2 regions of the Halomonas sp. GT genome follow, and region 1 is predicted to be linked to the other one. Evidence: predicted binding sites of a transcription regulator. Region 1 holds the regulator's gene; the other holds the start of a gene.

Region 1 (5,023 bases):
GTCATGCCCGGTTAATTCTTGAACAGCTATCACCAGATAATCAAGCAGCTCTTCTTGATGTGTCGCTTCTGCTAGACGCATCAAGCGTTCGTTCACCGTGCCAAGTAGACGCTGCTTACCGAGGGTGTGAAGCGGCTCTATCTCAATTAATACATGCGCACCAGCACGGTAAGCATGTAACTGAAAACGATTTGATCGAGCGGGACATTTAAACGTGAGCGGCCCCGGCAAACGCTGCTGACCTTGTAGCTCGTAGCGGATGCGCTGGCTTAAGCGCTTGCCTAGAACGCTGGATAGCGTTGGGAAATGCCCGTCAGGAAGGCTTACCCCCAGCAATACAGCGAAGTTGCTACTAATCGCTTGTATGCGTCGGCTGTCGGCATCGAGCACCAGTAATGCACCGAACGACTGTAGTAGCGAGTGATACTTCGACACAGAGATAGCCTCAAGAAATCTCTTTACCCCTCAGCCTGCTGCCTTAGCAACAGTTCGACGCGCCGATTGGCAGATCTGCCCTCCGACGTTGCGTTACTTTCCATGGGTTGGGTATCGGCGTAGCCGACTGCCCGCATACGTGAAATAGCAACTCCCTGGCGCTCAAGATGCCGGACCACCGCAATGGCGCGTCCTACCGAGAGTTCCCAATTTGAGGGGAAGCGTGAGGTGGCAATGGGAATATTATCTGTATGTCCTTCTACAGAAATTTGACCTTCAAAGGACGTTAACACGGCGAGAAGGCTTTCTAACACATCTTGCCCCTGGGACGTTAGCACGGCGTCACCACTAGGGAAAAGCAAGCTGTCATCGATACGCAGCGTAACACCTTCTTCGCCTTGAGAGACACTAACGCCAGGAATATTAAGCTCTGCCATCTGCGGCTTCAGTCCACTGTGCCGAGGATGAATGCCGGTTGCCAAGCTGGCCAACGGAAGCGAGATAAAAGCGCTTGCCGAGCGCATTCTATCGCTGTCAAAGGCTTCCCCTCCCCCCGGCGGCGTTAACGCCAGCAGTAGAACAAACAGCGTGATTAGCAGCGTTAAAACATCTAAGTAGCTCGTTAGCCAGCCTTCATCCCCCTCGCCTGACACAGGGGGTAATTCCAGTGCGTGCCGTGAATCACGATCTAGCATAGCGCTACCCTTTTGTCACAGGACTAGCCGTCGGCCGCGGTTTTACAGAGGCATCACGAATCTCGTCATGATAATTAGCCACAAAGGAGTTGAGCGTTTCTTCGATAAAAGAAGGCAGACGTCGTTTGGTAATGAGCGAAATGCCTTCCAGCACCATATTCATGGTGATAAGGCGCTCTTCCGTGCGCCGCTCTAGCTTGACGGCAATCGGTTTGAACACTAAGTTGGCGAGCAGAATTCCATAGAACGTTGTTAGCAGAGCTACCGCCATACGGGGGCCGATAACGTCAAGATCACCCGCATCCATCACTTCCAGCATATTGACCAGCCCGACTAAGGTGCCAATCATGCCAAAGGCTGGCGCGTAGGTAGCCATGGTACGAAATATCTGCGCTTCGGCATGCTCCCGCGCTTTTAATCGTGCAATGCGCCAGCGCAGCATATCGAAAATTTCGTCTTCTTTCGTGTTAGCAATCACCAGTTGGATCCCGGTGCGCAAAAAGGGGTTACGAGTGTGCTCTAGCTCCTTCTCAACCGCCCTGACATCGCCTTTAAACCAAAGGCGCGCCATGGAAACCAGTTCGTTAATATCATCACGCACATAGGTATTTTCACGCCGAAACACCAGTCCCACCAGGCGTACTACACGTAGCACTTCCTTCAGCGGATAACTAATAAAGGTAGCCGCCAAGGTGCCCGTTACCACAATGGCTAGCCCCGGCAAGTTGATAAAGCTTTCTGGCGACTCTGCAGTAAAAAACAGCACGCTTACCAGCAAAAGCATGCTGGCAAAAATACCGATCAGCGTAGATGGGTTCATCAACGGCTCCTCGCCGGTTATTCGTGATTAATTAATAGTGGCGTTAGGGGGTGTCATATAAGCGAGCGCGAAGCCTGCTAATCGCTTGGCTATGCAGCTGGGAGACACGAGATTCGGTCACTCCAAGCACCGCCCCGACTTCTTTGAGGTTCAACTCTTCTTGGTAATACAGCGCCATCAGTAGCTTTTCACGCTCAGGTAAGGCCTCAATCGCATCAATTAACGACTGACGCTGCTGTTGATCTAGTAACTGATCGAAAGGCAGGTTAGTGGCTTCCTCCTTCGCGGGCTCGGCCCCTTCGGCTACCAGTTCTTCAAAGGGCAGCAACTGGCCACTGTTCGTATCGTTAAGTAGTTGTTGATACTCACTGAGCGGCATATCTAGGTCACGTGCGATTTCGCCCTCTTCTGGTGGGCGTCCTAACTGCTGCTCAAGGCGACGCACCGCATCATCCACGGCTCTGGCAGAACGGCGTACACTGCGGGGTAACCAATCACGTGTGCGCAGCTCATCCATCATGGCACCGCGAATACGCTGGCTTGCAAACGTGGCGAATGTCGCCCCCTGGGTCGCATCAAATCGCCCCAATGCTTCTAATAAACCCACCATGCCAGCTTGAATAAGATCATCCAACTCAATACTTGCGGGTAGTCTAACCTGCAGCGTTAAGGCCTGACGTCTTACCAGTGGCATGTATTGGGTTAACAGCTCGCTCTGTTTAATCCTGCCTTGTGCTGTATACATCCTCGTGCCTCACGGCTGAACTCTGTTCACTGGTAGTTCACAATCACTTGCAGTTCCTGCACCCGCACCGGGCGCTGGCCCGGCGTCAGCGCAAAACGAAAGTGCATCGGCCCATTCACTTGTTTACCGGCTAACGCAGAGGTTGAGCCCCGCATAGCAGTCAAAGGAACACACTGCTCAGGATGGCATAGCCACGCATTAACTGGCGCATTAACCGGCATTTGAAAACGCCAATGAATACGTCCTATTGAAGCATGCTCTGTCTGAGCCCCTGCCGGAGGTTGAATGGGCTGGCTACTAACAGCTCGGTCACTCATCGCGACTAGCACGCTGGGCACCTCGGTACTCCAACTGCCCGTAGCCGCATTAACACTCATGGTGACGGCGCTTAGTGCCGCCATCAACACGGTTTTGAAGCTAGCAATCTTAAAATAGCCCATTATGTTAAAACTATTTGCATCACTGCCGCATGGTAATAACGCGTTTTGAAACCAGCGAACATAAGCATTGTTATTCCTTATAGTGGCGCTTGATAGCCTCTGTTTAAGCGCGGTCACATGGCGTCAGGCTAGCGTCATCGCGCCAGCAGTAAAAGCTCTATATCTAAATAGTAGCTGGCGGCTTCCCGCAGGTTGTCGAGCAGACCTCTACGCGGCAAGTTTGGCTCGTGCAGCGCCAGCAGTTGCCTAGGGCCGCCGTTTTCCTGCACTTGCCGCAGCGAACGATACATCTGTGCGAATGCATCGGCATCGCTATTAATCCATAACGCCCAACGCGGAAAGCGCTCTTTCAGTTGGCCAAGATTAGCGGCATCTGCCTTAACGATGTGAATATCCCAATCATCCGGGTCGCCAGCCCACCGTCGGCCAAGTACTGACCATTGGGCTAGGCGCCCTTTTACTTTAGCCACCTGCTGATCGCCACTGCTAGGCATACCGATCACAATAAGCGGGTTTTGCGGCATCGAGGGCGGTGCGGTAGTTTGCGCTGAGGCAGCAGTTGGCGGCGCCGTTGAAGAGTCGGCCATAGCGGCCATTGGCTCAGCCCCTGGTTCATCTTCCACGGGGTCGCTCTCTACAGACGGTGCTTGGCGCTGCTGGCGCTGTAAATCCGCCCATTTACGCAGGCCTGCTGCCTGGTCCTGGGCACTCATTCCAGCCCCTCACGACTAACGCTGCTGAGTTGGCGAATGGCGTCACGAGCCATAAACGCGTGAACAAGCGCATCCAACATTGCCGTATCGCGTCGCTTACGCGTGGTACCCAACAACCTTAACAAATCGGAACGCAGTGCTATCGCAGCGTCATCATTAGCGACATCTAAGTGCCCCGCTGCGGCGGCGATACCGCTGGCCATCAATAAGCGAACCTCCGTGCTTACTTCGCCATCGTCCGAATCTTTCAATTGCTGCCAAGCGCGTTTGGTTAGGCTAGACACCCCTTCGCTTTGAAGCTGGATAACCAAAAGCGAACGCACATCTGTGCCTAATCGGGCAGGCGTTAACCAGTAGCGACGCGCGATGCGTTTGCCATTTTCAGGATCGCGAACGTCACCAATCCATGCCAACATCGGGGTGCCTGCAGCATCTTCCACAGCCATATGGGTATGCCATAGCTGCACCGTTTGGCCACGAAAACGCAGGTCGGTGTGATGTGTGAGCGGGCTATCTGTGAACAACTGGCGCTGGGCATAGCGCTCGCCCTGACAGTATACCCGTTGAGTAGCTGCCACTAGCGTGACCCAGGTCAGGTGTTGGGCTTCTAACCACGCTAACGTGGCGGGGTCGGGAAACACAGGGAGCAGATGAACGGCGGCCCCCAACGTTTCACCTTGGCGCAACAGCCGTGATTGCCAGCCTGCGGGCTGACGATGCTGCAGGCTGGTTAGCGCTAGCCAGCCGCCGTCGGCGTCTAACGCGAGATCGGGCATCGACCAGTCACAGCCCCGCTCATTTCGGCGTGGAGACCATGCCATACCCAGCCCCTTATCTGCACAGGGCTCGCTAGCCAGTAGAGCATCCAAGCGTTTATCTTGCAGCACGCTCGGTAAGGAGGCGATATTCCATACCGACTCTAACGCTGAAAACCCGATAATCCTTTCACGCAGCCGCGTCAGCACAGAGCTGAGGCGGCGCCCTTGCCCCAACACATCTCGCGACCAGCGCGGCAGACTCACCGAGTGAGGTTGCGAAGTGGAGGGGGGACGTCGCTCTTCACGCCCTTTCCCCAATGAGGCACTAAGGGCTTGATCAATCAACGCAGCTGGATCCGCAACCGCCATATCTTCTGGAACACGTTGTCCGTATGAACCAAATAACACACGCAAGCC
Region 2 (5,023 bases), 820 kb from region 1:
AATCGATTGCAGTTTGAGCATCTGCCTTGGTAGCCACAGTTACACCATCAACCCCCAGCGCTGCAGCCTGGGCATCAATACTACTAACGGTAATTCTATCGTTAGCAGTATTGCTCGCACCAACTTGAATATCCAGATCGGCTGCAACATTTAGAAGAGGTGTTTTGTTGAAATTATTGCTATTAGCGACACGATCGATCTCTTCAATACGCTGAGCAATTTCAGTTTGGATTGAGGTGCGATCGTCAGCTGTATTAGTGTCACTTGATGCCTGAACCGCAAGTTCACGGATACGCTGCAAGTTATCATTTATCTGGTTCAAACCGCCTTCCATGGTCTGCACCATGGAAATGCCGTCATTAGCGTTACGGCTAGCTTGATTCATCCCAGTAACTTGGGCAGTCATACGGTTGGCGATGGCTTGACCAGCCGCATCATCCTTGGCGCTGTTAATACGCAGACCAGAGGAGAGACGCTCCATCGAGGTTTGCTGGGCAGACTGAGACTTGTTCAGGTTGTTCTGGCCGATCAGCGCAGTGATGTTGGTATTGATAACTGACATAGTTGATACTCCTCAACGTTTGATTGGCCACGAGGCCCGCTTGGCGGCGTTTGTCGCGCCGGTATATTAATTAACGGCCCATCATTCGTTTTCTTTAGTATTCTGATAAAAAATTATTGTAAAAGTTTGTAACAAAAAACTAGCGCTTACGTACGGTTTGAGCTGAAAGCGCATCAAACTGCTGAGTCAGATACATACTCATGCCGTTCATCTGCCCCAACATAACGTCCAACTGAGCAAATTGAGTGCGATAACGGCTTACGGTCCGCTCAATCATCGCTTCACTGCGTATAAAACGATCATCTAACCGCGCCATCCGTTTTTCAGCATTTTCTATAGCTCCTTGAATTGGGCCTTTATCGCCCAGCAGCTCATCCATTGCCCCCGTTAAACGACCAGCTAAGCCACCTTGCTTGGTTGTGCCTGCAAAGAAGCCTGACAACGCATCAGGCTCACTAGCAATTAAGGCGTCTAGCTTGGTTTCATCCAGCTCTAACCGCCCTCTTCGATCTAGTGCAATACCTAACTGGGACAGTACTCCTAGTTCGCTATCTTCAACGCTGGTAAGCAAGTCTCGCCGCAACCTTCCTTCTATACTCCGTACAGTGTTATCCCCCACCAAATCACCAGCGGTGTCACGGTCTCCCGTTGCCAAGGTTAAACGACTCAAGGTAGATTTCAGCTCGTTGTAGCCGCTAACGAAGTTTTGAATGGCCTCTTTTAGCGCTTCAGTATCGCGCTCAATCACCACAATACTTTTGCCGGTAGCGGTAAGATCCAAACTTACTCCTTGAATAGCCCCTTCTACTCGGTTACTCGCGCTAGTAATCGAGATACCGTTCATCTGCAGGGCGGCATCAGTGCCTGCACGATAGGTGGCATCATCCGCAGATAAACCGGCCACACCTGAAAACCCAGTAACCGAGGCAACTGCACCGGTATCTTTACTGTTTAACGCCAAGCGGTAGCCCGTGCCATCATTAACAATCGAGGCACTCACACCTGCATTTTGGTCAGCATTAATTTGGTCGCGAATAGTCGCAAGGGTGCTGCCTGCTGAAATAGTGATGGAGTAGCTGCTGAGCGGCTCGGCACTGGGCTGAAGCACGCCATTTTGGTAGGTCGCACCAAAATCAAGCGTTAATGTAGTGTCCACTTCAGCAAGAACGGTTTCCATTGCCACGCTATTAGAAGCAATGCTGCCCACTCTCGCCAACTGAGTAACATTAATATCATAGCGCCCAGCAGTGGCATCAGCGGAGGTAGTCACCTTTACCCCGTCGCTGCTGGAAGTGCTCTTTTGGCTGGAAAAAAGTTTGGCATCATTCAGGGCAACAACAGAATCCTGAAAGCGGCCTAATGCAGACTGAAGACGACCAAACGCCGAAATCTTCGTTTGCTGCTGATTTTTTTGCTGCGTGATAGGAATTAGCTTCTGGCGCTCAGCGGTACGAAGCTGATCAACCAAGCCATTAAGATCTAGGCCGGAACCGACGCCTAGGGAGGTTATCGTCGCCATAACTGGGTGCTTCCTCAGAAAACAAGGCTAAACCAACAAGTGTTGATTTAGCCTATCGGCAGGAAGCCACCAAACTTTAATATTTTTCGTTAGCGTTGTGGTAGTAAACGCCTTTATGACTGTGCATTTAGAATATTGAACTGCTGGGTCAAATAGTCCGACATCTGATTCATTTGCGATATCATTGAGTCCAACTGCCCAAACTGGGTTCTATAGCGCGAGATAGTACTATCGATTGATGTCTCAACGCGGGCAAAGCGATCGTTTAGGCTTTCAATACGATTCTCAGCACTAGTCACTGCCGTGGTAATTAACCCATTAGTGTCTAGCATTTGCTCTATCGTGGTATCCACATTGCTCGCCAGCCCTGTCACACCTTCCCCACCCGCGAAAAATTCAGCTAGTTCGCCGCGATCATTGGAAATCACTTCGTTAAGCTGCTCTTCGTCAATACTAAGGGTACCGGTACGGGTTAGCGAAATACCCAGGTCTGACAACATAGCCAACTCACCGCCCTCACTTCCAGAAGCCAACACACTGCGTAGCGTGTTTTCCACTGAGCGGACAGCGGACTCACCGTTCAACGCCCCCGATGTGCCGCTGGCTGTATCAAACGCCGTCAGCGACCCTATAGTGGACTTAAGCTCATTGAAAGCATCTACGAACTCAGTGACGGCCTCACGAATAGTGTCTTCATCACGCTGGATTGTGATGGTACTGGTTGCACCATCGCCTTCTTGCAGGCTAAGCGTCACGCCTTCTATCGCTTCTTCTACTTGATTGGAAGCGCTGCTGATAGGAATACCATTCACATTAAACTGTGCATCCTGGCCAGCGTTGAAAATTTCGCCTTCAAGCGCCCCTCCCATTGTCAAACCAGTGATCGAGGCATCTTCGCCTGTTTCTGTTGAGCTAAGCGCCAGTCGGTAATCTGTGCCGTCAAAAATAATAGAGGCAGATACGCCAGCGTCAGCATTGGCATTAATCGTATCTCGTACAGCTTCTAAACTGCTGCCGGCTTCAATGGTCATCGAAATGGCATCGCGCCCAGCAAAACTCAACTCAAGCGTCTGCTCCACTCCGGATAGCTCAGCCTGAGGATCAGTCACACGCGCTGACGCAAGGTTACCTGCAGTGGCAAGCTGGGTAACTTCAATATCATAACGCCCTGGCGTAGCCGAAGACGTGGAGGCCGCAGTAACTGCATCACCCTGCACATCAGTAGCCAAGCTATCAAACAACTCAGGCTCGCTAAGCGCCTTGGCAGCATCTTGAAACTGCGACAATGCGCTTTGGAACTGGCCATAGCCAGAAATCCTCGTTTCCTGTGTTTTGATTTGCTGCTGTATGGGCTGGAGCTTACTACGCTCAGCTGATTCGAGCTGATCCAACAAGCCATTGAGATCAAGTCCTGAACCAACTCCGAGTGATGAAATGGAAGCCATAAGTTACTGCCCTTTTTTTAAAAAACGCCCAACATGCTGGCGCTGCTCATACGTAAGAATGTGATTTATTATTTAATACTATCGACCATTAAAGCCCAGACTTGAGCTTATTTGGCTTTTTTTACGTACTAAAAAGTAATTAATTGTAAAAGATGACGCTTTTATACAACTTAAAAAGGCATAAACCCACCCATTGGGATTAACGCTTTTCTGCCTGTTCTCTAGTGACTTACATCGTGAATTAACTGGATGACAAGAACATGTCAGGAAAAGGTCAGCGGTTGCGTTGGCACTAACGAATTATAGACCTTGGTCTAACACCTGCATTGCTTTATAATGCACTGCAACAAGCCCATTTTGGGGCCGTTTGCAGGAGAACGACTTATGCCTTCCGAGGTGTCACAACCCGCATCCACCGCAGCGTCTGCCGCTCATCATGTGCAGCGTAGCCTACGCCACTGTCTTTCTACCGTTGCCGAGCTGCTTTACGATAACGGCCATGTACTCGAAACCATTACGTTGCCCCAGCGCGGCCTTGCCCGGCGCGAACTGGCTCAGTTGAATGGTCATTGCCCTAATTGGAAAACATGCCAACGGGTACTTGAAGAGAGCGGTGCCGCTGAATTTAATGATTATGACCGCTTCGTACTGACGTCCATGGGACGAGAGTTAATGTTTGATATGTTTGGCCAGGGTGCTGCCGACTGCGCGTAATTGCGCTTGCTCTGAACGCCACGGCATTGAAAAATTAAGACGACGCTCTAAACACAAAGCGCCCGCAGGCCCTTGATAAAGGGGCTGCGGGCGCTTTTTTATTGGCGCGGTGTGCTTAACGCAGTCCAAGCAGCGATAGAATAAACAGCACAACAACGATTAGACCAATAATATAGATGATGTTACGCATAACGGCACTCCTTGCTTTTGCGTTTAGGGCTTTTTCATACATTTCTGTTTCAAGGAAGGCAACAGGATGCTTACCTTTGAAATAACACCCCAAGCCTAGCAGTAATTGGTTATGTTTGCGTAATTTACCCTTGCTAGGGTCAACTTGCCTTTTATTGAACCTCCTGTCGCTTATCGCCTCGAACCTTATACGATACTTATCTATCAAGACCCCTGATTCGTATAATGATGAGTCAATTTTTATCTTGGAAGGTCCATCAATGCGTAGCCCTGCACTCCCTCTACTGCTTACCTTCACCATGTCGTGGTTTTTTCCTACGTTTGCCTTAGCAAGCCAACCATCGGCTGAGGTGCTGCAAGCCCTTGATCAAAAAGCAGGAGCGCTTAGCCGTGTACATACGGTGGTGGTCGCTTACCGAGGCGATATTGTTCACGAACGTCATCAAGGCGGCCCTGGACCGGCGACACCCGCCAACATCAAGTCGCTTTCTAAAACCGTGCTAGCCGCTATTACTGGCGCGGCCATTGAAGACGGCATTATTGCGTCTACCGAGCAGCCCTTAGCAGACCTGTTAGGCCAACTCCCTAGCGGCA

Evidence for each region. Region 1 encodes FliA, which starts transcription of late flagellar genes. Its sites were predicted from a motif close to CTAAAGTTNNNNNNNNNNCNGCCGATA; they were not measured.
Region 2: the regulator FliA is predicted to act here: its motif matches at 2,135-2,161, upstream of fliD (flagellar filament capping protein FliD).

Annotation. Positions count from the first base shown of each region.
Region 1 covers NZ_CP020562.1:136,684-141,706, reverse strand. The annotation lists gene B6A39_RS00650 (sensor domain-containing diguanylate cyclase) at 1-435, opposite strand, end outside; gene B6A39_RS00645 (OmpA/MotB family protein) at 459-1,130, opposite strand; gene B6A39_RS00640 (motility protein A) at 1,135-1,950, opposite strand; gene B6A39_RS00635 (RNA polymerase sigma factor FliA) at 1,994-2,695, opposite strand; gene B6A39_RS00630 (flagellar protein FlhE) at 2,722-3,135, opposite strand; gene B6A39_RS00625 (hypothetical protein) at 3,270-3,848, opposite strand; gene flhF (flagellar biosynthesis protein FlhF) at 3,845-5,023, opposite strand, start outside.
Region 2 covers NZ_CP020562.1:3,471,354-3,476,376, forward strand. The annotation lists gene B6A39_RS15780 (flagellin N-terminal helical domain-containing protein) at 1-562, opposite strand, end outside; gene fliD (flagellar filament capping protein FliD) at 702-2,081, opposite strand; gene fliD (flagellar filament capping protein FliD) at 2,195-3,526, opposite strand; gene B6A39_RS15795 (hypothetical protein) at 3,911-4,240, shown strand; gene B6A39_RS15805 (serine hydrolase domain-containing protein) at 4,690-5,023, shown strand, end outside.